Regions from separate parts of the Herbaspirillum lusitanum genome, predicted to be linked through region 2. Evidence: predicted binding sites of a transcription regulator. Region 2 holds the regulator's gene; each other region holds the start of a gene.
The links. Region 2 encodes LexA, which represses DNA repair genes until DNA is damaged. Its sites were predicted from a motif close to ACTGTATNNNNATACAGT; they were not measured.
Positions count from the first base shown of each region.

Region 1: the regulator LexA is predicted to act here: its motif matches at 3,996-4,013, upstream of ruvA (Holliday junction branch migration protein RuvA).
Region 3: the regulator LexA is predicted to act here: its motif matches at 3,993-4,010, upstream of DXT88_RS12630 (ATP-dependent helicase).

Region 1 is NZ_QXFG01000003.1:50,003-57,550, forward strand. It holds gene purH (bifunctional phosphoribosylaminoimidazolecarboxamide formyltransferase/IMP cyclohydrolase) at 1-1,029, shown strand, start outside; gene DXT88_RS01470 (branched-chain amino acid ABC transporter substrate-binding protein) at 1,197-2,387, shown strand; gene ruvC (crossover junction endodeoxyribonuclease RuvC) at 2,439-2,981, shown strand; gene DXT88_RS01480 (DUF808 domain-containing protein) at 2,978-3,889, opposite strand; gene ruvA (Holliday junction branch migration protein RuvA) at 4,065-4,643, shown strand; gene ruvB (Holliday junction branch migration DNA helicase RuvB) at 4,654-5,709, shown strand; gene DXT88_RS01495 (2-keto-4-pentenoate hydratase) at 6,024-6,866, shown strand; gene DXT88_RS01500 (YaiI/YqxD family protein) at 6,923-7,378, shown strand; gene DXT88_RS01505 (branched-chain amino acid ABC transporter substrate-binding protein) at 7,398-7,548, opposite strand, start outside.
Region 2 is NZ_QXFG01000008.1:189,289-196,836, forward strand. It holds gene DXT88_RS09330 (flagellin N-terminal helical domain-containing protein) at 1-269, opposite strand, end outside; gene DXT88_RS09335 (tetratricopeptide repeat protein) at 607-2,574, opposite strand; gene lexA (transcriptional repressor LexA) at 2,759-3,409, opposite strand; gene rpsF (30S ribosomal protein S6) at 3,661-4,029, shown strand; gene priB (primosomal replication protein N) at 4,062-4,355, shown strand; gene rpsR (30S ribosomal protein S18) at 4,389-4,673, shown strand; gene rplI (50S ribosomal protein L9) at 4,700-5,152, shown strand; gene DXT88_RS09365 (replicative DNA helicase) at 5,334-6,731, shown strand; gene DXT88_RS09370 (DUF47 domain-containing protein) at 6,841-7,467, shown strand.
Region 3 is NZ_QXFG01000008.1:951,430-958,977, reverse strand. It holds gene DXT88_RS12650 (CMD domain protein) at 1-103, shown strand, start outside; gene DXT88_RS12645 (peroxidase-related enzyme) at 100-690, shown strand; gene gcvH (glycine cleavage system protein GcvH) at 721-1,098, shown strand; gene DXT88_RS12635 (GNAT family N-acetyltransferase) at 1,211-1,858, opposite strand; gene DXT88_RS12630 (ATP-dependent helicase) at 1,855-3,954, opposite strand; gene DXT88_RS12625 (hypothetical protein) at 4,319-4,603, shown strand; gene DXT88_RS12620 (GGDEF domain-containing protein) at 5,136-6,683, shown strand; gene DXT88_RS12615 (LysR family transcriptional regulator) at 6,668-7,548, opposite strand, start outside.

The sequences.
Region 1 (7,548 bases), on a different contig from region 2:
TACGACGGCGCCATCACCAACTATTTCACCTCGCTGGGCGAAGACAAGCAGCATGCCACGCGCAGCGCGTATCCTGAAACGCTGAACCTGCACTTCGAAAAAGTGCAAGACATGCGCTACGGTGAAAACCCGCATCAGTCGGCCGCCTTCTACCGCGACGTCAGGAAGATTGACGGCGCGCTGGCCAGCTACACCCAGTTGCAAGGCAAGGAACTGTCGTTCAACAACATCGCCGACGCCGATGCGGCGTGGGAATGCGTCAAGACCTTCGACGCTGCCGACACTACCGCCTGCGTCATCATCAAGCATGCCAATCCTTGCGGCGTGGCGGTCGGGGGCAATCCGCTGGAGGCTTATAGCAAGGCTCTGCAGACCGATCCGACTTCGGCCTTCGGCGGCATCATCGCCTTCAACCGCGAACTCGACGGCGCCGCCGCCGAAGCGGTCGCCAAGCAGTTCGTCGAAGTGCTGATCGCGCCATCTTTCAGCGCCGAGGCGAAGAAGATTTTCGCCGCCAAGCAAAACGTCCGTCTGCTGGAAATCCCGCTCGGCAATGGTTTGAATACGCATGACTTCAAGCGCGTCGGCGGCGGCCTGCTGGTGCAATCGCCGGACGCCAGGAACGTGCTGCTGGCCGACGTCAAGGTCGTCAGCAAGAAGCAACCGACACCGCAACAACTGCAAGACCTGATGTTCGCCTGGCGCGTCGCCAAGTTCGTCAAGTCCAACGCGATCGTGTTCTGTGGCAATGGCATGACGCTGGGTGTCGGCGCCGGCCAGATGAGCCGTATCGATTCCGCCCGCATCGCCTCGATCAAGGCGCAGAACGCCGGCCTGACGCTGGCCGGTTCGGCAGTGGCGTCGGATGCCTTCTTCCCATTCCGCGACGGCCTGGACGTGGTGGTCGACGCCGGCGCGACCAGCGTGATCCATCCGGGCGGCTCGATGCGCGACCAGGAAGTGATCGATGCCGCGAATGAGCGCGACGTCGTGATGCTGCTGACCGGTACGCGTCACTTCCGTCACTGATCCTTAGCTGATCCCTGGCGGCTTCTTCCCTGACGCTGCAACATTGCATCCAAGCCCGGCATACGTGCCGGGCTTGTTGTTTTTTGCGTAGGCGCGGCCTCAAATTGTCATCAAGACAATTCTTCGATAGATAATGAGCCAACACTTTCTCTCGTTGGAGGTTGTCGATGAACCGTCTGTTTCTGTCGTTTCACAGCACGCATCCACGCAGTTCCGAATGGCGCCTCGGGGTGTTTCTGCTGCTGTTCGGGTTCGGGCTCAGCGTCTTTCCTGCCCAGGCTTTGGCGCAGGAGAGCAAGGTCTTCATCGGTTTTCTGGCGCCCCTCAGCGGATCCAATCAGGCGCGCGGCGTCAGCATGACCAACGGCGCGCAACTGGCGATCGATGAACTGAACAAGAAAGCCATGAGGGTCAACAACCTCAAGCTTGTCTTCGAACTGGTTCCGCAGGACGATCGTTTCGACGCCAACGCCGGCAAGCTGGCGACGGACTATCTGCTGAAGAGAAATCTCGCGGCGCTGGTCTGCCACAGTTCGACGGTGTGCATCGCCACCGCCGAACAGGTCCAGGCCGCGGGCATTCCGTACATCTCGGTCGGCGCGACCAACCACAAATTCACCCAGCTCGGCTACGACAACACGTTTCGCATGTTCGGCCACAGCGAACAGGGCGGCATTCTTTTCGGGCAGTATGTATATGGCGACCTCAAGGTCGATCGCATGGCGGTGATCGACGACAAGACGCCGTCGGGCATGACCATGGCGGACCAGTTCAGCGAGGGCTTCACGAAGGCCGGCGGTCTGTTGCTGGGGCGCTATTCGGTGAGCGACAAGACTTCAGATTTCAACCAGGCGCTGGCCGATATCAGGGAGAGCAGGGCAGACGCGATATTCTGGGGCGGCACGCATTTGCAGGCCGCGAAGATGATCGTGAGCGCCAGGCGGCTGGGCGTGAAGACGCGCTTCCTGAATGCGATGAACGGAATGAACAACCAGAACTTCCTCGCTCAGGTGAACGGCGCCGGCAATATCTTTACGCTCGAATCCGACCAGCAACGCGATAAACTGCCGGGATGGAAGAATTTTGAAAAGAACTACGTCGCGCGATTTTCTTCATCGTATATCGACGTCAGCAGTTTGCGCGCCTATGATGCGGTGCAGATGGCGGGCGAAGCGATCCGGTTGAGCAATTCCGTCGATCCCCGCAAACTGATCGACACGCTGCATGCGGAAAAATTCAAGGGGCTGAGCGGCGTCATTTCCTTCGACCGGGACGGCAATCTGAATGATCCGGTGTTCACCGTATATGAAGCCCAGGGCGGCGACTGGAAAATAGTGAAGGTGGTCAAGGGACATTGATTGTCAAGTCACCCTGGCCTCCGTCTGAAGCGATTAACTCTTATTTTTTGCATGAAAATTATCGGCATTGACCCCGGCTTGCGCACCACCGGCTTTGGCGTGATCCACAAGCAGGGCAGCAAGCTCACCTACATCGCTTCCGGCACCATCAAGACGCCGGACGGCGACTTGCCGCAGCGGCTCAAGGTCATCCTGGCCAGCGTCGGCGAAGTCATCCAGACGTATGCGCCCGATTGTGCGGCGATCGAAAAAGTCTTCGTCAACGTCAATCCGCAATCCACCTTGCTGCTCGGCCAAGCCCGCGGCGCGGCGATCTGTGCGCTGGTGCAGGCCGATCTGCAGGTCGCGGAATACACCGCACTGCAGGTCAAGCAAGCCGTCGCCGGTCACGGCAAGGCGCAGAAGCAGCAGGTCCAGGATATGGTGCAGCGCTTGCTGGCGCTGCCGGGTTTGCCCGGCACCGATGCGGCCGACGCGCTCGGAGTGGCGATCTGCCATGCACACAGCGGCGACATCCTCAGCGCGCTGGGCGGACTGGCGCCGGGGCTGGCGAAGAAAGGCTTGCGCATGCGCGGCGGTCGTCTGGTCGGCTAGTCCTTTTTAAAGACTTTCAGCACGCGCTGCATCAGTGTCACCAGCAGCAACACCGCACCGCCGGCGACCACGCCGAACACTGCATCCAGCGCCGACGGCGCCAATACCGATAACAAGCCGCCGATGGCCGGCACCGCCGCCAGCGGTGCGCTGACGTCGGCGATCCAGTGATGCACCGGCGCAAAGCCGTGCGTCAGAATCCCGCCGCCGACCATGAACATCGCCACCGTGCCGATCACGGTCAGGCTCTTCATCATGTAAGGCGCCGCCACCAGGATGGCGCGGCCGATGCGCCGGCCGATGGCGCCGCCGGTGCGCAGCAGGTAGAGGCCGCCGTCGTCTAGCTTGACGATGCCGGCGACCACGCCGTAGACGCCGACCGTCATGATCAGCGCGATGCCGATCAGCACGGTAATCTGCTGCTGCAGCGGCGCGTCGGCGACCGTGCCCAAGGTAATGGCGATGATTTCCGCCGACAGGATGAAATCGGTGCGGATGGCGCCCTTGATCTTGTCCTGTTCGCTTTCCATGGCCTCAGGCGCTGCAGCTTCGCCATGGTGCTCGTCTTCATGCGGCAGGTATTTGTGCGCCAGCTTCTCGAAGCCTTCAAAGCACAGGAAGGCGCCGCCCAGCATCAGCAGCGGCGTCACCGCCCACGGCGCGAAGGCGCTGATCGCGAGTGCCGCCGGCACCAGGATCGCCTTGTTCTTCAGCGAGCCGACCGCCACCGCCCATACCACTGGCAACTCACGGTCGGCGTTGACGCCGGACACCTGCTGCGCATTGAGCGCCAGATCGTCGCCGAGCACGCCGGCGGTTTTCTTGGCAGCCACCTTGGTCATGGCGGAAACGTCGTCGAGGATGCCGGCGATGTCGTCGATCAATGCGAAAAAGCTGCTGCCTGCCATGGGATCCTTGCGTGGTGATTGGTGCGTGAGGCCAGACGATATCCCGGCAGGGCGCTTCAAGGCAAGCAGGGCGGACCGCTCGGGATGATTCCGGACGGATAGAGATACTGTTTATCCGAACAGTACTGTATCATTCGATAATCCATTTTTCGACTCACTTTCGATACCTGCCATCATGATCGGTCGCCTCTCCGGAATCCTGCTCGAAAAAAATCCCCCGCAATTGCTGGTCGACTGCAACGGCGTCGGCTACGAAGTCGGCGTGCCGATGAGCACCTTCTACAATTTGCCGGGCCTCGGCGAAAAAGTGGTGCTGCTGACGCACCTGGCGATCCGTGAAGATGCGCACGTGCTGTTCGGTTTCGGCAGCGCCGAAGAGCGCAACACCTTCAAGGAGCTGATCAAGATATCCGGCGTCGGCGCGCGCACCGCATTGTCGATCCTGTCCGGCATGTCGGTCAGCGATCTGGCGCAGGCCGTGACGCTGCAGGAAGCCGGCCGTCTCACCAAGGTCCCCGGCATCGGCAAGAAGACCGCCGAACGCCTCTTGCTTGAACTCAAGGGCAAGCTCGGCGCCGACCTCGGTGCGGTCGGCGGCGCGGTACGTCACGATGCGACTTCGGATATCCTCAACGCCTTGCTGGCGCTCGGCTATTCCGACAAGGAAGCGACCCTCGCGCTGAAGCAGGTGCCGGCCGACGCCAGCGTCTCCGACGGCATCAAGCATGCACTGAAAGCCCTGTCCAAAGCCTGAACGGTAAATCATGAGCATCCAGACCGACGACTTTTCCGAACAACGCATCATCGCCGCCACGCCGGCCTCGGCCAACGAGGAAGCGATCGAACGCGCGCTGCGGCCCAAGCAGCTCGACGAATATGTCGGCCAGGAAAAAGTGCGCGGCCAGCTCGAGATCTTCATCTCGGCGGCGCGCCAGCGCGGCGAAGCGCTCGATCACACGCTGCTGTTCGGCCCGCCGGGTCTCGGCAAGACCACCATGGCGCACATCATCGCGCGTGAAATGGGCGTCAACCTGCGCCAGACTTCGGGCCCGGTGCTGGAGCGCGCGGGCGACCTCGCGGCGCTGCTGACCAATCTCGAAGCCAACGACGTGCTGTTCATCGACGAGATCCATCGGCTGTCGCCGGTGGTGGAAGAAATCCTCTACCCCGCGCTCGAGGATTACCAGATCGACATCATGATCGGCGAAGGCCCGGCGGCGCGTTCGGTGCGCCTCGACCTGCAGCCGTTCACGCTGGTCGGCGCCACGACGCGCGCCGGCATGCTGACCAATCCGCTGCGCGACCGTTTCGGCATCGTCGCGCGCCTGGAGTTTTATACCCCGCCGGAACTGGCGCGCATCGTTACGCGCAGCGCCGGCTTGCTCAACGCGCCCATCGTCGAAGAAGGCGCGCTGGAAATCGCCAAGCGCAGCCGCGGCACCCCCCGCATCGCCAATCGCCTGCTACGCCGCGTGCGCGACTATGCGGAGGTGAAGGGCAACGGCAGGATCACGCAAGCGATGGCCGATGCTGCGCTGGTCATGCTCGACGTCGATCCGGTCGGCTTCGACGTGATGGACCGCAAGCTGCTCGAAGCGGTGCTGTTCAAATTCAACGGCGGACCGGTCGGGCTCGACAACCTCGCCGCAGCGATCGGCGAAGAACGCGACACCATTGAAGACGTGCTCGAGCCTTATCTGATCCAGCAAGGCTATCTGCAGCGCACCCCGCGCGGTCGGGTGGCAACGCCGCTGGCGTATACCCACTTCGGCGTTACTGCGCCGCGTACCGGTCCCAACGGCGATCTCTGGGCTGGTTGATATCGTGCGAAAAATTGTACCGGCGGCGTCACCGGTACACTCCCTTGGCGGCTTACTGTGTCTCACGTATCCCGCGCATCTCATTCGCAACAGTTGTTGAATTGCATCAATTGTTGCCCAAACTGACATTGGCCTGACCATTTGACCGGCGTGTTTGTCTCGCCGAAAAAAGTGGCTCTTCACCTCGTCAATTCATTAGAAATTTGCCAAGAAATTCATGCGAACTTCTCGTGATTTCTTTATTTTCACTTGTGCAAAAATTAATCGTCATCGACAATGGATAGCTAATCACTATCTTTGTGGGCGAGCCTCTCATGCTTATGTCGAGCCAAGCCAGCAGGTACGCGCATCAACTCCTCGATGCCCGTGCAAATGCACGCCTGCTGCCGCTCCTGTCCTCTTCTGAACCTCTCTCCGTTGACGATGCCTACGAGATCGCGCGCCGCATCATCGATATTCGTGTAGCGCAAGGCGAGCACCCGATCGGTCGCAAGATCGGCTTCACCGTGCACAAGACCTGGGACAAATACGGCGTCACCGACGACGCACGCATTCCAATCTGGGCGCATATTTACGATTCAACGGTGCGCTACGCCCATGACAACCACGGCAAGCAATGCCTGCGAGGGGCGTTGCAACCGCGCATCGAACCGGAAATCGTCTTCAAGCTCGGCCAGGCGCCGTCGCCGGACGCGACCATCGATGAACTGGCGGAATGCATAGAATGGATGGCGCACGGTTTCGAGATCGTTACCTGTCCGTTCGCCAACTGGGAATTCACGGTGGCGGATTCGATCGCCGCTTTCGGCCTGCACGGCACGCTGATCATTGGCGAGCCGCATGTGCTGTCGTCGGCCACTCGCCACAACCTGCCGCAAATCCTGGCCAGCGCCAGCGTCTCGCTGTCGAGCAGCACCGACAGCACCGGACGGTTGCGCGCCGCCGGCTTCTTCAACGACGAAGCCGACAGCCCCTTGCATGCGCTGTGGCATTTGCATCAATTGCTCAAGACCCAGCCGAAATTCACCCCCTTGCAGGCCGGCGAAATCATCACCACCGGGACCTGGACCGATGCCTATCCGGTGGAAGCCGGGCAGACCTGGATCACGGCATTTTCCGGCGTCGCCTTGCCGGGACTGACGGTGTCGTTTGTCTGATTTCCTTTTGGGCTGCAAACGACTTCCGCAGGTTCATATTCGTTCGCAGGTGAACCATGCACATCTGGGTTGACGCCGACGCCTGTCCGGGCGTCATCAAGGACATGCTGTTCCGCGTCGCCGATCGTACGCAGATCATGGTGACGCTGGTAGCCAACCGGCACCTGCGCACGCCTCCCTCACGCTTCATCAAATCCATCGTGGTCCCGGCCGGTTTCGACGTCGCCGACAAGGAAATCGTCAAGCTCGCACAAGCCGGCGACTTGGTGATCACGGCCGACATCCCGCTCGCCGCCGAAGTCGTCGCCAACGGCGTCGCCGTGCTCAATCCGCGCGGCGAGATGTACACCGTGGACAATATCCAGCAGCATCTGACGATGCGCAATTTCATGGAAGAGCTGCGCGGCAGCGGCGTTGAAACCGGCGGGCCGGCAGCGTTCAGCCAGGCCGACGGGCGCGCGTTCGCGCGTCAGCTCGATCGCTTCGTCGCGCAGCACAAGCCGTCGCCGTAGCCGTGGCGCGCCGGCCCACTCACTTGCCGGTAAATACCCGCACCGGCGTCCATCCCTTGCGTTCATAGCTGTAGAGCGTGTAGCCGGGCTTGAGCAATGCGCCATTGGCGTCGAAGGCGATATTGGCGCTGATGCCGCTATATCGGATCTCGTGCAGTGCATTGACGATT
Region 2 (7,548 bases):
TGCAGGTTGTCGGTAACTGTGCTCAGTGCGCCTTCAGCGGTTTGAGCCAGGGAGATACCGTCGTTGGCGTTACGTTGCGCAACTGCCAGGCCTTTGACCTGAGCATTCATGCGGTCGGCAATTGCCAGGCCTGCAGCGTCGTCCTTTGCGCTGTTGACGCGCAGACCGGAAGACAAACGTTGAATCGAAGTATTCAACGACGATTGCGACATGTTGAGGTTGCGTTGCGTGTTAAGCGACGCAATATTGGTATTAATGACTGATGCCATGTTAATTCTCCTAAGATTTGAGGCCGATAAATCCGAGTTTCAGTGCTTAACTTTGGTTTTTACCTAAAGCCTCAGGCGTTCAAACCGCTGTTGTTAGCTATATCGGACGGTATCGGAAAAAGTTTAATGTTTATCGCAAAAAAATTTTTCCAATGCTGTCCGACCTAAAACTGCGTGCTTCCATACGTCAAGCAAATCTTATTTCGACGCTATTTAAGAAAACTTTAGTGAGTATTATTGGAAAAGTTCCAATTTTGATGCGCAAGAAGTTTGTGCTGGACTGTTGAGAGGTGTCTTCCGAGACTTGCCGTATCGAATGGATGCGGCAAGTCGTTGATTAGGCGATGCTTTTCTTGTTTTCTTGCGCCAAGATTGCTAGCTCCAAAGCCACTTTATTAATAACGGTCGGCCAGTCGCTGCGGGTTTGTTGGCGGAACAGGCGCATGCTCGGATACCAAGGCGAGTCTTCCCGGTCGTTTAGCCAGCGCCAGTCCGGCGTGTGGGCGAGCAACGTCCAGGTGGGCCGGCCGAGCGCGCCGGCCAAATGAACTACCGAGGTGTCGACACTGATAATCAGGTCCAGATTGGCCATGGCCGCAGCCGTATCGGCAAAGTCGTTAAAGGCGTCGCCTATATTGTATACAGGCAGTCCTTGAGGAAGCTTGGCCAACTCAGGCGTGGCCAGTCCTTTCTGGATGGAGAAAAACTGGACGCCAGGTGTATTAAATAACGGGGCAAAGGTCTCAAGCGGGATCGAACGTTTCCGGTCGTTGCCGTGCTCCGGGTTGCCTGCCCAGACGAAGCCGACGCGCAGATCGTTGGTGTTTCCGGCGAGCATGTCCATCTTGTTTTTCCAGCTCTTGATGTCTTGCGGATCGGCGGACAAATAGAACGGGTAAGACGGGATGTCTTCGATGCGATCGGTACCTAGCGCGTGCGGCAGGCTCATCAGCACGTAAGCACAGTCGCATTTGGGCAGCGGGTCGTTCTCGCGCACCAGCGTCACCTGATCGGACACGCTGCGGAACAGGCGGGCAAGCGGATCCTTGACATGCAGCGCCACGCGGGCGCCTTGCTCCAGCAGCTTGTGGACGTAGCGTACGAACTGAATGCTGTCACCGAAGCCTTGTTCATGCATCAGCAAGATGTATTTGCCTGTCAGCGAGGACTTGCCGTCCCATTTCGGGATCAGTCCGAACAGCTTGTGAATCAATTTATAGACGTAGCGACGCTCTTTGACTTCCAGGCGACTCTCATGATTGGCCCAGCCATCCTTCAGATCGCCGGCCAGTAATTGCCCGAGAGCAAGATTGTGTTGGGCAGTCAGATAGTTGGGCTTGAGTGCGAGCGCATCCTTGAAATATTGCAAGGATGACACCGTTTCGCCGTAGTCATACATCGTCGCGCCGATATTATTGAGCGTCACCGGATGCTTTGGGTCGACCTCAAGTGCTTGATGGAACAATGCCATAGCCTCTTCATAGCGATCCTGATAGGTAAACAGGCTCGATGCGAGTTTGGTATAGCTGTTCGGATCCTTGGGGGCAAGCTCAAGGACGCGCTGATAGTGTTCGTTAGCTTTGTCGTAGTCTTTTTGCTTGATGTACGTGTCGGCTATCTTGTTTTGCGCGTAGATGTCGGTCGGGTCCAGCAGCAGGGAGGTCTTGTGGCATTCCAGAGCATCCTTGAGCATGTCCATTTCCTGAAAGGCAATGCCCAGATTAGTGTGTGCCGGAGCAAAATTGATTTGCAGTTGCAAGGACTTGAACAGAACGCCGACGGCCTCTTTGTATTGCTTTGCATCGATCAAGGCCTTGCCCAAGTGAGACAGCGGGCCGGGCGCATCGGGATTGCGTTTGACGGCGTCCTCGAAATAGGCGATTGAGGCATCCGGATCGTTCTTTTCGTGCAAGGCATTGGCTAGGCCAATGCGCGCATCTTTGTTTTCGCTGTTAAGCTTGATGGCTTCCTCGTACAGCGCGATGGAATCCTCGATCCTATCCTGGTTAAGAACGGCGGTGGCCAAGTTGGCAACGTACTCGGAATTTGCCGGATCTGCCGCCACGGCTTTGCGCAGGGCGACCTCTGCCGTGACATAGTCATTTTTATGCATCGCGATTAAGCCCCAGGCATGGTTAGCATAGACCAGGTTCGGCGCGCGCTTGAGTACTTGGGCGCACAGTACTTTTGCCTCGTCGACCTTGTGATCGTCCAGCAAGCTCAGGCATTCTCTTACAGCCAGGAGATCTTTGACGTTGGGTTGAGCGCTCTTGTTGGCGGGCTTGTTGCTGCTACGCGTTGACATGTGATTCCTTACCGGATTGAATGATTGTGCTGCCGTGCAAAGGAAGGGCGCCATCTGCCTTGCTTTGCCGGTCGCAATAAGCTATGCGTATCATATGATGCAATTCTGGTTTCGATCTGGCAAACAGACGTAAAAAAAGCCCGCGATTTAGCGAGCTTTAGTTCGAGCAGGGTCTGAAACGGAATCAGTTCCAGCTACGCAATAAACCTACCGCCAAGCCTTCCAAGGCAAAATTTTCTTCTTCGGAAGAGACCTTGATCACCTTGAAGTCGGGATTTTCAGGCAGCAGTTCAATCAGCGAGCCGGTCTTGCGATAGCGCTTGACCGTGACGTCGTCGCCGATTCGCGCCACGACGATCTGGCCGTTGCGGGCCTGATCGGCTTTCTTTACCGCCAGCAAATCACCGTCCAGGATGCCGGCGTCGCGCATCGACATGCCGCGCACCTTCAGCAGATAGTCGGGTTTTGCCGAGAACAGCGCCGGGTCGACGGTGTAATTGGTTTCGATATGCTCCTGCGCCAGGATCGGCGAGCCGGCGGCGACGCGGCCGACCAGCGGTAGCGACAACTGCATCAGGGCAGGGTGCGGGAGGGCCATCTGACGACCCGGGTTGCCCGCCGATCCGTCTCGCAGGCGGATGCCGCGCGAGGTGCCGGGAGAAATTTCAATGGCGCCTTTGCGGGCCAGCGCCTGCAAGTGTTCTTCGGCGGCGTTGGCCGAGCGGAAGCCGAGCTCATTGGCGATTTCTGCGCGCGTCGGCGGGAAGCCGGTGTTTTCGATGGCGTCTTTGATCAGATTCAGGATCTGTTCCTGGCGAGCGGTCAGTTTGAGCATGTCGACTTTCGGGGAAGTTATGCTGGTTGCATAAACAGTCTGTATTTTTATACAGTTATAAAGCAGTGTCAATCTGCAATATTGAAATCATGTCATCGGCAATTTTTGCTCTGTGGGCGCCGTTCCACGGCAAATGCCTGAAAGCATTGAGGTTTTTGGCATTCTGGTATATGATTGCGGGCTTTCCTCTTCCCACACTCGTCTTGACGCCGAGGTGGGCGATTTGTTAATCAGTCCATAAAGGAGTCTACATGCGTCATTATGAAATCGTATTTATCGTCCATCCGGACCAAAGCGAGCAAGTTCCAGCGATGATCGAGCGTTACAAGGGCATCGTTACTGCACGCGGCGGCAAGATTCACCGTGTCGAAGATTGGGGCCGCCGTCAATTGGCGTACCAAATCCAAAAACTGGCAAAAGCACACTATGTTTGCCTGAATATCGAAGTTGACGGCGAAACTCTGGCCGAAATCGAAACCGGCTTCAAGTTCAACGATGCAGTGTTGCGTCACCTGACAGTCAAGATGAAGAAGGCCGAAACCGGTCCTTCGCCAATCCTGAAGGCTGTCCAGAAGGAAGACGCAGTAAAGAGCAATCGCGCAGAAGCACCAGCGGCTTAATTGCTGACATTGCGAGAAAAGCACCAGGGAGCGTGAATCACTTTCAGTTTGTCGCCAGTATCGCCGAGCGTGACGTCATACGTTACACCCCGGCAGGCATTCCGGTAGTGACTGCGAAGTTGCAGCACCAATCGGAACAGACGGAAGCGGGCATCAAGAGGTTGGTCGAGTTTGAAATCACTGCATTCGCTGCAGGCGAAATTTCAGGTCGGCTTAACCGGGCCGGTCTCGGCGAGATGTTCAAGTTCACCGGTTTCATGGCGCGCAGGAATCGCAATAGCAAAAGCATCGTGTTTCACATCGTTGATTTTGAATCTGTAGTTTAGAACCACTCAATTTTAGATATCAGGAGCCGCAAAATGGCATTCGGTAAAAAGTTCGATAAAAGCAAGTTGAAGCAAAAACGTCAACAGCAAAACCCGCTGTTCAAGCGTAAAAAATTCTGCCGTTTCACCGCAGCAGGTGTTGAGCAAGTCGATTACAAAGACGTCGACACCCTGAAGGATTTCGTGCAAGAAAACGGCAAGATCATGCCAGCACGTCTGACCGGCACCAAGGCACACTATCAGCGTCAAGTTGACACCGCGATCAAGCGCGCACGCTACCTCGCGTTGCTGCCATACACAGATCTGCACAACGCGTAATTGACGACGAGATATAGGAGAAAAACATGCAAGTCATTCTGTTGGAAAAAGTCGTTAATCTCGGTGGTCTGGGCGAAGTCGTCCGCGTCAAGGACGGTTACGCACGTAACTTCCTGATCCCGCAACGCATGGCGCGCCGCGCCACAGCAGCCGCCATCGCCGAATTCGAAGCGAAGCGCGCCGAGCTGGAAAAGGCCGCCGCTGAAAAGCTGGCAGCTGCACAAGCCCAAGGCGAAAAGCTGGCCGGCCTGACAGTCAAGATCACCCAGAAGTCCGGCGTTGACGGTCGTCTGTTCGGTTCCGTGACCAACTTTGACATCGCTGATGCGCTGACAAAGCAAGGTTTCCCGGTCGAAAAGGCGCAAGTTCGCCTGCCGCAAGGTCCTCTGAAGATCGTTGGCGATCACGCTGTTTCGGTGGCTCTGCACACCGACGTCGTGGTTGACGTGACTGTTGCTGTTACGGGCGATCACGCGTAATTCATTACGCCGATCGTTCCATCTGTTTTGATAAAGAAGCCGGGTTCGCCTGGCTTTTTTATTTTGTCGGTCTTGTTGCGTCATGCCGGGACCGGCGCAAGTCTGATCGTAGTTTGTAAAACCGCCGGCTAATTCGCCACCGCACCTGAAGCGACTACTCTTAGCAGGTATAATGCGCGCCATGAACGCATCTCCCGATCCGCAACTAGAATCCCTGCGCGTCCCGCCGCACTCCATCGAAGCCGAACAATCCGTCCTTGGCGGTTTGCTGCTCGACAACGCCGCGTGGGATCGTATTGCCGACTTTGTCAGCGCAGAAGATTTCTATCGCTACGATCACCGCATCATCTTCCAGCACATCGTCAAGCTGATCAACGAAAGCAAGCCGGCCGACGTGATCACGGTCTATGAAGCGATGTCCACCAGCGGCAAGGCCGAAGAGGTGGGCGGCCTGAGCTATCTCAACGCGCTGGCGCAAAATACGCCGTCGGCGGCGAATATCCGCCGCTATGCAGAGATCGTGCGCGACCGCGGCATCCTGCGCAAGCTGATCACGGTGTCGGATGAGATTTCAGGCGATGCTTTCCATCCGCAGGGCAAGAACGTCAAACAGATGCTCGACGAAGCGGAATCCAAGATTTTCGCGATTGCGGAAGAGGGCTCGCGCGGCTCGCAAGGCTTCCTGTCGATCCAGCCGCTGCTGACCCAGGTGGTCGAGCGCATCGACGAACTGTACAACCGCGACAGCACCAGCGACATCACTGGTGTGCCGACCGGCTTCATTGATCTCGACAAGATGACTTCCGGCTTGCAGCCGGGCGATCTGATCATCGTCGCCGGCCGTCCTTCCATGGGTAAAACCGCATTTTCCATCAACATCGGTGAAAACGTTGCCATCGACAGCGGCCTGCCGGTTGCCGTGTTCTCGATGGAAATGGGCGGCGCCCAGCTGGCCATGCGTATGCTGGGCTCGGTCGGCCGTCTCGACCAGCATCGTCTGCGTACCGGCCGCCTGATCGACGAAGACTGGCCGCGCCTGACGCATGCGATCCAGAAGATGAACGACGCGCAGTTCTACATCGATGAAACACCGGCCTTGAGCCCGATCGAATTGCGTGCGCGCTCGCGTCGCCTGGCGCGCCAATGCGGCAAGCTCGGTCTGATCATCATCGACTACCTGCAACTGATGTCAGGCAACGGCGGCAGCAACAGCGGTGAAAATCGCGCCTCCGAAATTTCCGAAATTTCGCGAAGCCTGAAAGGGCTGGCCAAAGAACTCAATTGTCCGGTGATCGCCTTGTCGCAGTTGAACCGTGCGCTGGAACAACGTCCCAACAAACGTCCCGTGATGTCGGACTTGCGCGAATCCGGCGCTATCGAGCAGGATGCCGACGTGATTTTGTTCATTTATCGCGACGAAGTTTACAATCCCGATTCGCCGGACAAGGGCACCGCTGAAATCATCATCGGCAAACAGCGTAACGGTCCGATCGGCAGTATTCGCCTTGCCTTCCTGGGGCAATTTACCAAGTATGACAACTACGTCGGCAGCCTGGCGTCGCCTTACGGCGGCGACTGACGCGACGCGGTGCATCGCTCAGCCCCGGGCTGCGCGGACAATGAAGGTCGCTTTTCAGGCGGCTCATGTTGTGTAAGTGAAATTCTAATTATTCATAAGAGAGTGGAACATGTTTGGACGCCTGATGCCCACCGAGGGCAAGTTTTTTGATCTGTTCAACCAGCATGCGGAGCTGGGTGTGAAGTGCGCCAAGGAAATGGTCGCATTGATGACCAATTTCGACGACCTGGAAATTCGCGTGCATGCGATCGAGACCCTGGAAAAGCAGGCGGACAAAGTCACTCACAACACGATTGAGCTGTTGCACAAGACCTTCATCACGCCGCTGGACCGTGACGACATCCATCAACTGATCACCCGCATGGACGACATCCTCGACCTGCTGGAAGACGGTGCGCAAACCATTTCGCTGTACGACATCAAGGCCATCACGCCGGAAGCCAAGCGCCTCGCCGAGTTGTGCCTGGCCTGTGCCGAAAAGGTGAAGGCTGCGGTCGGCCTGTTGCACAACATGGACAACTCGCGCCAGATCCTCGCCATCTGCGAAGAGATCGACCGCTTCGAGTCGGATGCCGACCATGTCATGCGCGCCGCCATGTCCAAGCTGTTCCGCGACGAGCCGGACGTGCGCAACCTGATCAAGCTCAAAGCCATCTACGAAATCCTGGAAACCGTTACCGATCGCTGCGAAGACGTCGCCAACATCATTGAAGGCATCATCGTCGAAAATGCCTGACCTTCGCCATTGACTGCGCCGGCGCTCGACACTGGCGCCGTCACGGTGCGATGTTGCCGCTGCTTCTCAAGATAACGGTTT
Region 3 (7,548 bases), 760 kb from region 2:
CGTGGTCGCGCTGTCGCAACTGATCGCCTTCATTTCGTACCAGATCCGCGTCGTCTCCGGTCTGAAGGCCATGAAACTGGCAAGCACAGGGGAGCAAGCATGAGCACCGTTATCAAATCGCACGGCTTCACCAATGAAGTGCTGGAGTGGCAGGCATGGCTCGACGTCATCGACATCGAGCAAGCCAGCGAAGACCAGATCAAGGTCCTGGAAGAGAGCCATCCCAAGGCCAAGACCTCCGACTATTACCTGTTCCTGGCTCATCAGCCGGAAATCCTGCGCCAGCGTTCGGCCGCCTTCAACGCCATCATGTATGCGCCGGGCGGCATGTCGCGCGCCGAGCGTGAACTCGGTTCGATGGTCGTCTCGCGCATCAACGGCTGCGTGTATTGCGCCTCGGTGCATGCCCAGCGTTTCGAGCAACTGGCCAAGCGCAACGACACGGTGCAGCAGGTGTTCGACGATCCGTACAGCGCCGGCACCGATGCGCGCGAAAAAGCCATTTCGCAATTTTCCATCGACCTGACCAACAATCCGGGCGGTGTGAATGCGGCCAGCATCAAGGCGCTCGAGGACGTCGGTCTGACCGGGCAGGAAATCCTCGACCTGATCCACTCGGTCGCGATCTTTGCGTGGGCCAACCGCCTCATGCTGAACTTGGGCGAGCCGGTGTTTCCGGCGGCGCAATAATTCAATAATCCAGCCGACGAGGAGAGCCGCATGCTGATACCAGACACCCTGATTTACGCCGAAACGCACGAGTGGATCCGCCAGGAGGACGACGGCACACTGACCGTCGGCATCACCGACTTCGGCCAGGATCAACTGGGACCATTGGTGTACGTGCAGACGCCGACGGTCGGCAGCGTGCTCCGGCGCGGCGCAGACGCCGGCGTGGTCGAATCCAACAAGACCGCTTCCGACGTGCATGCGCCGGTGGCGGGCGAGGTGATTGCCGTGAATACGGAATTGGCGAACACGCCCGAAGCGATCAACGGCGCGCCTTATGAACAGTGGATTTTCAAGCTGCGGCCAGCCGAGGCTTTCGACGTGTCGCAGTTTCTCGATGCCGCCGCTTACACGAAGATGATCGGCTGAGCGCGGGAGCGAGGTGAGCGCCTTGCTGCGGTCGCCCGGCGTCAGACTGACGGGCAGGGATGGCGACAACTTGCGCTGCATCGATGACGACGCCGGCGACCGGAATGCAACTTCATCCGATATAGGAAAATACCGCAAAATCGGCGTTGTTGAACTGGAACGACGCCACCTCGCGCATGCCCATTCGCGCGTGGGTGCGTAGCGATGGCTCGTTGTCGCGCCGGATGAACAAGATGCCTTCGCGTCCGGGTTCCAGTCGACGCAATTCATTGAACATGCCCTGCGCCAGTCCCTGGCCGCGCGCGTCGGAACTGACGCAGACCGGACCGTACACATACGCGCCCGGCGTTCCTGCATATGCCGAGAACATTGACTGGACGATAGGCAGATCGGCGTTCCGTTCACGGTTTGTCGCCATCAGAAAGCCGACGACGCGGTGTTTCCGGCGCGCCACGATGAGCGGCATCTCATTCATCATTTCCACAATCCTGAGGCGCGGAAGGGATGCGGAAAGCATGCCGCCGCGATCCATCTGATTCTCCTCCTGCAATGCAAGAATGCCGTCAAGATCGGCTTGAGCGGCTCTTCCGATTTGCGTGTCTCGCGTGTCCTGCATGCCGTGCTCCTGGTAAGTGCTGAAGAAACCCAAGCGCCAGGCCCGGCGCTTCGCTTCACGAACGAGTATATCGACGGACGACGTCGGCGACAAATCCGGGGAGGCGCGTGTGCAACGACAGGCGGCCGAATGCACGTCGCTCATTTCCACATTCCGCGCATGCGCGCTGCGACGTCGACGCGCATCTGTCTCGCATCGGGTCGGCCGTTCGGTCCGACCGCGACCACCGGCCAGGCGCTGCTGGCGAAGTGCGGCAGCACGCCGGGCGGAATGAAGCGCGAGCGCGACGCATAGACGTGGCGGTCGCCTTGCGCGTGCTGGCCGCCGGTGAAGAATTTCTGCGGCACCATCAGATGCAGGTCGTCCTTGGCGCGGGTCATGGCGACGTAGAGCAAGCGGCGTTCTTCTTCGATTTCGGCGGTGCTGCCGGTCGCCAGATCGGCCGGAATGCAACCGTCGACGACATTGAGCACATACACCGATTTCCACTCCTGGCCCTTGGAGGAATGGATGGTCGACAGGATCAGGTAATCCTCGTCCAGCAGCGGCACGCCCGACTGGTCGCTGGTGGCGTCCGGCGGATCCAGCGTGAGTTCGGTCAGGAAACGCTCGCGCGACGGGTAGCCGGAGGCGATCTGTTCCAGTTGCAACAGGTCGGCCTGGCGCGTGGCGGCGTCTTCGTGCTGGCGTTCGAGATGCGGCGCGTACCAGCTGCGCGCATGCGCGATCTCCCCGGGCCAGCCGGTCCGGCCTTGCGCCATGAATTGCAGCACCTCGACGAAACCGCGCCAGTCATCGCCGCTGCGCGGCGGCGCCGGCAATTCGGACAGCGCAGCAATCGGATCGGCATGTGTCGCCATGGCTTCCAGCACTTTTTGCGCCGAACCCGGACCGACGCCGGGCAACAACTGCATCAGGCGGAAGCCGGCCACGCGGTCGCGCGGATTCTGCACGAAGCGCAGCATCGCCAGCATGTCCTTGACGTGGGCGCTGTCGAGGAATTTGAGGCCGCCGAATTTGACGAAGGGAATGTTCCGGCGCACCAGTTCAATCTCCAACGGGCCGCTATGGTCGGAGGCACGGAACAATACAGCCTGATCCTTCAGCGTGCTGCCGGCTTCGCGGTTTTCAAGTATGCGTTCGACGATGTAGCGCGCCTGGTCGGCTTCGTCGCGCACCGATACCAGCTGAGGCTTGTGATCCGAGACGCGCTCGGTCCAGAGATTCTTGGTGAAGCGTTCCAGCGCCTTGTCGATGACGCTGTTGGCGGCGGCCAGGATAGTCTGCGTCGAGCGGTAATTACGGTCCAGCGTGACGATGTCGGCGGGCGGGTCGAAGGCGCGGGGGAAGTCGAGAATGTTGCGCACCGTTGCGGCACGGAACGAGTAGATCGCCTGGGCGTCGTCGCCGACCACGGTGAGGCCGAGGCCGTCCGGTTTCAGCGCGAGGAGGATCGATGATTGCAGGCGATTGGTGTCCTGGTATTCATCCACCAGCACGTGATCGAAGCGCGCGCCGATGTCGTCGGCCAGCACGCGCTCGCCGATGGTTTGCGCCCAGTACAGCAGCAGGTCGTCATAGTCGAGCACGTTGTGCGCCTGCTTGGCTTCGACGTAGGCGCCGAACAGGGTGCGCAGTTGCGCCTCCCATTCCGCGCACCACGGGAATACCTTGTGCAGGATGCTGTCCAGCGGCGCTTCCGAATTGACCACGCGTGAATAGATGGCCAGGCAGGTGCTCTTGAGCGGGAAGCGTTTTTCAGTCTTAGACAAGCCCAGTTCATGCCGCACCAGATTCATCAGATCGGCGGAATCTTCGCGGTCGTGGATGGAGAAATTGGGATCGAGCCCGATCTGATCGGCATACTCGCGCAGGATCTGTGCGCCGATGCCGTGGAAGGTGCCGGCCCAGGACAAGGCATCGGCCATGATGCGGCCGTTGGCGCCGAGCGCTTCGCCACAGATGCGCTGGACGCGGCGGGTCATTTCCGCGGCAGCGCGGCGAGAAAACGTCATCAGCAAAATCCGGCGCGGATCGGCGCCATTGACGATCAGGTGAGCAACCCGGTGCGCCAGCGTATTGGTCTTGCCCGAACCGGCGCCGGCGATCACCAGCAAGGGGCGGGCAGGGGCTGGAAGTGTGGCCTGTTGTCCCGGCAGTCCGGGGACGATGCCGAATTCCACCGCCTGGCGTTGTTCGGGGTTGAGTTTTTCCAGATAGTCGACGTTCATGACGTTCATGCTGAGCCTTGGTGCGGCGGCAAAAAAGAAGTTATTTTACTGGTGTTTTATACAGCCTTCGGCGGTGGTTACAAAAAAGACGCCAGGCTAAAAAAGGCAGCTTGCAGGGACATCCACAATCATTTGTGAAGTGATGAAAGATCGACAATGGATTCTTGCACAGCGCTGTCTATACTGGTTTGGTCGCAGGCCAAAGGAATGTCCCGGCAATGCGCCGGCTGTGCAGAAATCATGCTGCAATGCCAGAACTGGCGCGGCTTCCAAGCTACCCGTGATATTGCAGATTTAGCGCAGGAAGTGCTTGTGCAAATCGTTCGCACCTGGTTAAAATTTCCCTTCGACAACTTCTTTTTGAGGTGCAGCCATGGATAAGACTCTCGCTTTGCTCGATTGTTTGGTGCAGCTCAAGGAAGCGCAAAGCTGCGCCGATGCTTTGCTGTCCGACATCATTGCCGACGCCGTGCGGGTAAACAAAGGGAGGGGCGGCGTACCCAAGCCGGCCACCTTCAAAGCCTTCCGCAACGCCCTCAAATCCGCCAATACGCATTGCTACCAGGCCGAGCTGATCCTGGCGGAATTCGACGCTCTGCAAACCATCATGCCGATCGGTCAGCAACAGCCGATACGCACGGCGACTTACAGCGTCTGATCCACTCTCTGCGTCGGCACGGTTCGCGCAGTGGCGCGGACCTAGGTGCGCCCACCTGCAAACAACTCGCGCATATAGGGGTTTCAGGCATCGGAGCGAAAGGCCGGATCATCCTAGACGGCTTTGCTTAGCTTGTGTGTCGCACAAAGTGGCGACAAGGGGCGCAGGATTATGTGACAACATGCCAGAGACCAGCATATCGCGACATCGCGCAATGTTGCGATGTGACCTGCAAGTCTTGCCGGGCCGCCATTACAGACGCCCGGCGGAGCCTCCCGGCAGAAAGCTTCCCTGTCCGCCCCATCTCCACGGAACGTCCGAAGTCCACGGCCGCAGGAACATTCTTGCCGCACGGCACTCTCACAGGCTGCTCGTTGTTTTTATGGTGTGTTTAGTCCGTTCAGGTGACAGACCGCAGCAGAGTTTGTGTCTACAATGGCTCGGCAGGCATGCAGCTTGCATTTGTTTCCTGCAGCGATGGCGACAAGGACGCATCCGGTATTTTCCAACACCAGGCATCTCCGGAGGTAAATTGCGGCGCGGATTTTCATTCAAGGCAAAATGGCCCAGGATCCTGATTCAGGACGGCTGGGGCCTGTCCGCTTGTTTCGTGCTGCTGTCCTCTTTGGTGCTTGTGGTGATCTGGGGCATCACCATGACGCACGTCGCCAGCGAAAAAAAGCTGGCCATGGAAAGCGCCTCCTCCGAAAGCCGCAACATGGCCGCCATCATGGCGGCCAATCTCAATGACCGTCTCAGCCGTGCCGGGCAGTACGCCATGGTCGGCAGCAAAGTCCTCGACGGTGACGCCGCGGCAGCTGATTACCTCGGCCTGCTGTTCAACGGCGACAGCGCCTATGTGCGCGCCGCCGTGTTCGACGACCGGATGCGCCTGCGATACTCTTCCGCCGGCCTTCCCGAAGAAAGCGAATTCGCCCAGTTGCTGGAGCGCGCCTACCCGCAGGCAGCCACCGGCGCGGATGCGCCGAAAGCTGGAACGGTCCTGTTCGGCAAGACCGACAGTCACAACTGGCGCATGCCGATGCTGATCGCCCTGCAAGCCCCGAAGACCGGCGCGCGCGGCTATCTGGTCGCGATACTCGATCTGGGCCGCTTCCTGCACGACTACCAGCAGATCGGAGACGGCTACCTGATTGCGATCAATGGCGGCGCCGGCACGCCGCTGGTGGCGCTCAATGATCGCCGCCTGCTGATCGGCGACAACAGCGTCGCATCCGTATCCTCCTCCAGCGTCAGCAGCCTGCAAAAACTGGTCGCCTATCCGCTCAGCGTGAGCGTGACCATCAATCCCGATTCCGTGGTCTCCGACCTGACCCAATCGCATTACGAATATGTGCGTTATGCGATCGTCATCTCCATCGCGGTAGTGACGCTGACGCTGATCCTGATCGGGATTTCCTACCATCGCAAAAAACTGTATGAGCGCCTGGCGCGTTCCGAGCGCGAAAAAATCTGCCTCATCGAGCAGCTCGAAAAGGAAAAGACGCGCGCCTATCAACTGGCTTCGCATGATTACCTGACCGGGATTCCCAACCGCATGCTGTTCAGCGAACTGGCCGGCGCCGAGCTGTCGCGCGCCAAGCGCAGTCCCAATCTGTACGCGCTGTTTTTCATCGACCTGGACGGTTTCAAACCGATCAACGACACGCTCGGCCACGCGGTGGGCGATTTGCTGCTGAAAGCGGTGGCGCAGCGCCTGTGCACCAATTTGCGCGAGTACGATCTGGTGGCACGCCTGGGCGGCGACGAATTCGTGGTTCTGCTCTCCGATATCAAGTATCAAAGTCAGATCGCCGACATCGCCGACAAACTGATCAAGGCCGTCGGTGCGCCGTATCTCAACCTCGGCGGCCACGAAGTCGGCACCAGCCTGAGCATCGGCATCGCGCTGTATCCCGACGACGGCCACACCGTCGATGAGTTGTTGTCCAAGGCTGACGCCGCCATGTACGCTGCCAAAAAAGACGGCAAGGGCGCTTATCGTTTCCACGACAGCAGCGTCCACAGCGGGCTGTCGGGACGCCTGCCTTCGACCGCTACGCGCTACCTGTCGGCCTGACGCGCTTTCAGCTGCTTCAGGAAGGCGCGCACCACCGGCGACTTCTCGTGCTTGCGCGACGCCAGCGCGATGGCGCCCGGAATGATCTTTCCCTCAATCTGCCGATACGTTACACCTGGCATGTTCACGCGCTGCATTACCGAAGCGGGGACGATCGCCACGCCCTGGCCCAGCGACACCAGCGTCACCACCGCCACCAGACCTCCCGGGTTGGGCAAGGTGCGCGGCACGAAACGGCCGCGGCGAGCCACTTCCATGGTGCCTGATGCCTGCTCGGGCAAGATGAAGCACGCCGATGCGAGCGCGGACGCGGGCACGGTTTCATGCGCCGCCAGCGGTGAATCTTCCGGCAGTGCCGCGATGAAATCGTCATACAGCAAGGTCATGAAATTGACGTCGGCCGGGCACGGCACGGGCGGGCGGATGAAGGCAAGATCGAGGCCGCCGTTACTGACCTGGACCGGCAAGGTATCCATCGGCGCTTCGACCAGATTCAGCTGCACCAGCGGATAGTCGGCGCGAAAGCGCGCCACTTCGGTTTGCAGCAGGCCGGAATATGCCGCCGAAGCGATATAGCCGATTTCAATACGGCCGATCTCGCCGCGTCCCGCGCGCCGGGCAGCATCTTCCGCCCGGGCAGCCTGCTGTAGCGTGCGCAACGCCTCTTCGAGGAACACCTCGCCGGCCGACGTCAGGCTGACCGAGCGCTTGGTGCGCTGGAACAGGCGGACATCCAGCAGCCGCTCGATTTCCTGTATCTGCTTGGTCAGGGCCGGCGGCGAAATGCCGAGCTGCTCGGCGGCGCGGGCAAAGTGCAGCGTCTCGGCAACGGCGGTGAAACAGCGGAAGTGACGAAGCTCCACGG